DNA from 2 places in the Pseudarthrobacter niigatensis genome. Region 1 is predicted to be linked to the other one. Evidence: predicted binding sites of a transcription regulator. Region 1 holds the regulator's gene; the other holds the start of a gene.
The links. The regulator LexA, encoded in region 1, represses DNA repair genes until DNA is damaged. The targets are predictions, from matches to a motif close to TCGAACANNTGTTCGA.
Positions count from the first base shown of each region.

Region 1 (2,388 bases):
ACTCTGCGCTGAGGTCATAGCCTTCCGCGCGTTCCCCAATGATGTACTGCGTGTCCGTTCCGCTGGCCAGCAACGGGTACATGGAGTATGTCGGCGGGAAGCCCAAGGCCGTGCGCCCTGGGCCGCCGAAGGCTTGGAGGATCTGTTGCAGGACCTCATTGGAGCCATTGGCTGCCCACAGGTTGGTTTCATCGAGCCCATGCCCGAGATATTCCGCCAGGGCCTTCCGGAGCGCGGTGAACTCGCGGTCCGGGTAGCGGTTGAGGCCTGCGGCGGCTTCCGTAACGGCGGCGCTGATGGCGGCCCGCACATCGGCAGGAACCCCATGGGTGTTTTCGTTGACGTTCAGCAGGATGGGGACGTCCAGCTGGGGAGCCCCATAGGGAGTCAGTCCGCGAAGGTTGCTGCGGAGGGGAAGCCGGTTCAGACGTTCTAGCTGCTGGTTCACCTGAACAGTTTAGTTGCCGCGGCAACTACCGGAAAATGTGACGGTTCCCGCGGCTTCCCACTCAGTGGGTGGGAACGAACAGCTGCTGGCCTGGAAGAACGGTGCCGGCGTCAAGGTTGTTGAGCTGGACAATGTCCGCCACGACGTCGCGGGCGTCCCGGCCCGGCGCGACGGTACCGGCAATGGCCCACAACGACTGTCCGGGCTGCACCGTCACGGTAACGGTGGGTGTCACCGCGAGGTCCGCAACCGAATCCGAGGCCTTGGCCGGGGAATGGAAGAACCCGGCGAGTGACAGCAGGAGAACAGCGAGGACTACAAGCGGGACCCCAATCAGGACGATCCTCCCCCGGCGGGTGAGCCGCAGCGGTGCAGGCGATGGTGAAACCTGGTGAAGAGTTAAAGCTGACATGAACTAAGCCCTCCTGGACTTGCCGTGCTGCCCGGGTGTCCGCCCGCAACGCCCTTGCCGTTCCACACCGCCGCCGGGCACATCTTCCGGCTGGGTATTCGAAGGAGGCATCTGCTGGTTAGAACACATATTCGAACTTTGCTGGTTAAGTTTTAGCACCTATCAACGAACATTGTCGAGACTCGCTAGAACAAATGTTTGAAAAAGCACTATGGCTGGCCTAGTTTTGGAACCAAGAACAACCACTCCTGAAGTTGACCAGCAGGGTCTGACAATGACGGTGGGAGTCCTTCCACCGGCACGGCGGAAACAGCGCCCGGCGGAAGTTCCGGCGGCAAGCGAAAGGCAATGGCGAATATGGCAGCAGCAGCCGCCGGGGGCAGGACCGCCCCGCAATCCAAGAGGACCACCAAGGGGCTGACGCCCCGGCAGAAGAAGATCCTCGAGACCATCCAGCGCTCCGTTAACGAGAACGGGTATCCGCCGTCCATGCGGGAAATCGGCGACACGGTCGGCCTTGCAAGCCTGTCAAGCGTGACCCATCAGCTCTCGCAGCTGGAAAAGCTGGGCTATCTTCGGCGCGACCCCAAGCGGCCCCGTGCCATGGAAGTGTTGATGCCGCTGACGCTGGACGGCGGGGGAAAGAGTGGGGGCACGTCCCGTGCGCCCCAAGCCGCAGGGGACAGCGCCACCGTAACGGAGCTGCCTACTGCCCTGGATACGGCCATGGTTCCGCTGGTGGGCCGGATTGCCGCCGGCGGACCCATCCTTGCCGAACAGCTCGTCGAAGATGTCATGCCGCTGCCCCGCCAGCTGGTTGGCCAGGGCGAACTTTTCATGCTGAAGGTGGCCGGCGATTCCATGGTGGATGCCGCCATTTGCGACGGTGACTGGGTGGTGGTGCGGCGCCAGGCTGACGCTGCCAACGGGGACATCGTCGCTGCACTGCTGGATGACGAGGCGACGGTCAAGACCTTCCGCCAGCGCGACGGCCACACCTGGCTGCTGCCGCAGAACACCCAGTACGAACCGATCCTGGGCGACCATGCCACCATCATGGGCAAGGTCGTCTCAGTCCTGCGTTCGCTCTAGCCTGCGCACGCCTGCCCGGCATCCGTGCAGGCGCTATCCGGCCGTTCTCAGGACGCGTCGGCGCCCAGCCTGGTGAGGGCTGCCAGCGCTTTGGCGCGGTCAGTGGTGGCCCAGAACGGCGGGAGGGCGCCGCGCAGGAATCCCGCATAGCGCTCGGTGGCCAGCCGCGAGTCCAGGACTGCCACCACTCCTTTGTCCCCGGTTGACCTGATCAGGCGGCCGGCCCCCTGGGCAAGCCGGATGGCAGCGTGGGTTGCCGAAACAGACATGAAACCGTTCCCGCCGGCCTGCGCCACGGCACGCGAACGCGCCGTCATGAGGGGGTCGTCCGGCCGCGGGAACGGGATGCGGTCAATCACTACCAGCCGGCAGGATCCACCGGGAACATCCACGCCCTGCCACAGGGACATGGTTCCGAAGAGGCAGGTGTCCGGTT
Region 1 covers NZ_JAUSTB010000006.1:252,909-255,296, reverse strand. The annotation lists gene J2T23_RS11600 (histidinol-phosphate transaminase) at 1-448, opposite strand, end outside; gene J2T23_RS11595 (LysM peptidoglycan-binding domain-containing protein) at 510-860, opposite strand; gene lexA (transcriptional repressor LexA) at 1,218-1,952, shown strand; gene J2T23_RS11585 (ATP-dependent DNA helicase) at 2,000-2,388, opposite strand, start outside.

Region 2 (2,388 bases), on a different contig from region 1:
TTGCCTTGGTGCGGGCGGCGATGCGGCTGGAGTCCGGTGGAAAGACCCGGCAAGGGTAGCCACATGGTGGGAGCTACTTGTGCGATACAGAAACTATGACTGTGAGGATGGTCACCTGTCAAGAAAATAGTCACCATCTAGAAATAGCTCTCACATTGTGGCAATATCGAAGCATGAGTGTGAACCAAGCCACAATGAACGACGACGTTCAGCCGGACCCTGCCGCGCTGGCGGAAGAGCCCGACGGTGGGAAGAAGGTGGGGCCAAAGAAAGCGGCGGACCGGACGGACATGGTGGGCAAAGCCCTGGGACTGCTGGTGCTGCTGGGGGAGGAGCCCCGTGGCGCAAGTGCCGCCGACATATCCCGCCGGGCGGAACTGCCGTTCAGCACTACCTACCGCCTGCTCGGATCACTGGCGCGCGACGGATTCGTGGACTACGAGCCGGATGGCCGCCGCTACCACCTCGGCCTCCGGATCTTCCAGCTGGGCCAGCGTGTTTCCAACCACCACGGTTTCGCCGGTACGGCCATGCCGGTACTGCGCAGGGTGACTGCCGAAACCGGCGAAGCGACCATCCTCAGCGTCCGGGACGGCCTCCACCACCTCACTGTCAGCAAAGTGGACGGCCCGCAGATCTTCCGGGTGACCAGCGACCCCGGCCATCTGGGATCTTTGTCCACCACCGCCGTCGGGAAGGCCCTGGTGGCATTCGCCGAGGACGGGGAGCGCGAAAAGCTCCTCGCGGAGTTGCCGCTTGAGCCGCTGACCGGGAAGTCCATCACGGACCGGGAGGCGTTCAGGGCCGAGATTGCCCAGGTCCGCCGGCAGGGCTACGCCGTCATGGATGAAGAGAATGAGGCCGGCATGCGGGCGGTTGCCGTCCCGCTGCTCAACAGCCAAGGCCACGCCTTCGCGTCACTGGCCACGGCTGTTCCCGTCTTCCGGCTGGACCTTGAGGACTTGATCGCCCATGTTCCCCTGCTGCAGGAGGCCGCCGCCGAGCTTGCGGCCCGGCTGCCGCAGCGATAGCGGGCCCAGCGCCCCAACAACTTTTCGCCCCCCTTTGTTCGTATGAAGAACATAAGTGCGATAAGTGAACATCTGTTGTACTGTAATCCCTATCACCCCGCAGCGCGGCCCGAGGTCCGCGCCTGCCCGGTGCCGTACCAAAGGAGCTGCACGCATGAGCATTCGAACTGAGTCCTACCTGGTGGGACTGGTTGGTGACGGCGTCACGCCATCGCTCACGCCACCCATGCACGAACGGGAAGGTGACGTGCAGGGCCTGCGCTACCTGTACCGGCCCATCGACCTGCTCGAACTGGGGTTGACCGGGGAAGCGGTGGGAGCCATCCTGCAGAGCGCCCGCACCCTGGGTTTCAACGGACTGAACATCACCCACCCCTGCAAGCAGCTGGTACTCCAGCACCTGGACGAGGTCAGCCCGGACGCCCGCCGGCTCGGCGCCGTGAACACCGTGGTCATCCGGGACGGCCGCTTCATCGGCCACAACACGGACTTTTCCGGCTTCGCCGCCGCCCTGGCATCCGGCCTGCCCGGCGCGCGGCTGGACCGCGTGGTGCAGCTCGGCGCAGGAGGTGCCGGCTCCGCCGTCGCCTACGCCCTGCTCAGCGCAGGCGTCAAGACCCTGGAGCTGGTGGACATGGATCCCCAGCGCGCCGCAGCGCGCGCCGCCGAACTGGCAGGTTTCTTCCCGGACAGCACCGTGGCGGCACGCACGACGACGGAGCTGCCGCAGCTGATGCCGCTGGCCGACGGCCTGGTGCACTGCACACCCGTTGGCATGGCAGCCCACCCCGGCGTCCCGCTGGACCTGGACCTGCTCGAGCCCCGGCACTGGGTGGCCGACATTGTCTACCGCCCCATCGACACGGAACTGGTCCGCGGCGCCCGCGCCAAGGGCTGCGAGGTCCTGGACGGCGGCCGCATGGCGGTGGGCCAGGCCGCCGACGCGTTCCGGATCTTCACCGGGCTGGACGCTGACCCGGAGCGCATGCGCTCGCACTTCCTGGACCTTGTAGCCGCCGAGGAGGTGGCCGCCTGATGCGCACCGGAATCGCCACCGTCTGCCTCTCCGGCACCCTGAAGGAAAAGATGCAGGCCTGCGCCATCGCGGGCTTCGACGGCATCGAGATCTTCGAACAGGACCTTGTCACTTCGCCGCTCAGCCCGGAAGACGTCCGGAAAATGGCAACGGACCTGGGGCTCGGCCTGGACCTGTACCAGCCCTTCCGCGACTTCGACGGCGTCACCCCGGACCTGCTCAAAGCCAACCTCCGGCGCGCCGAGGCCAAGTTCAAACTCATGGCACGCCTGGGCATGGACACCATCCTGGTGTGCTCGAACGTTGCCACCGCCACCATCG
Region 2 covers NZ_JAUSTB010000010.1:77,349-79,736, forward strand. The annotation lists gene J2T23_RS14695 (IclR family transcriptional regulator) at 174-1,031, shown strand; gene J2T23_RS14700 (shikimate dehydrogenase) at 1,186-2,067, shown strand; gene J2T23_RS14705 (bifunctional sugar phosphate isomerase/epimerase/4-hydroxyphenylpyruvate dioxygenase family protein) at 2,067-2,388, shown strand, end outside.
Region 2: the regulator LexA is predicted to act here: its motif matches at 1,096-1,111, upstream of J2T23_RS14700 (shikimate dehydrogenase).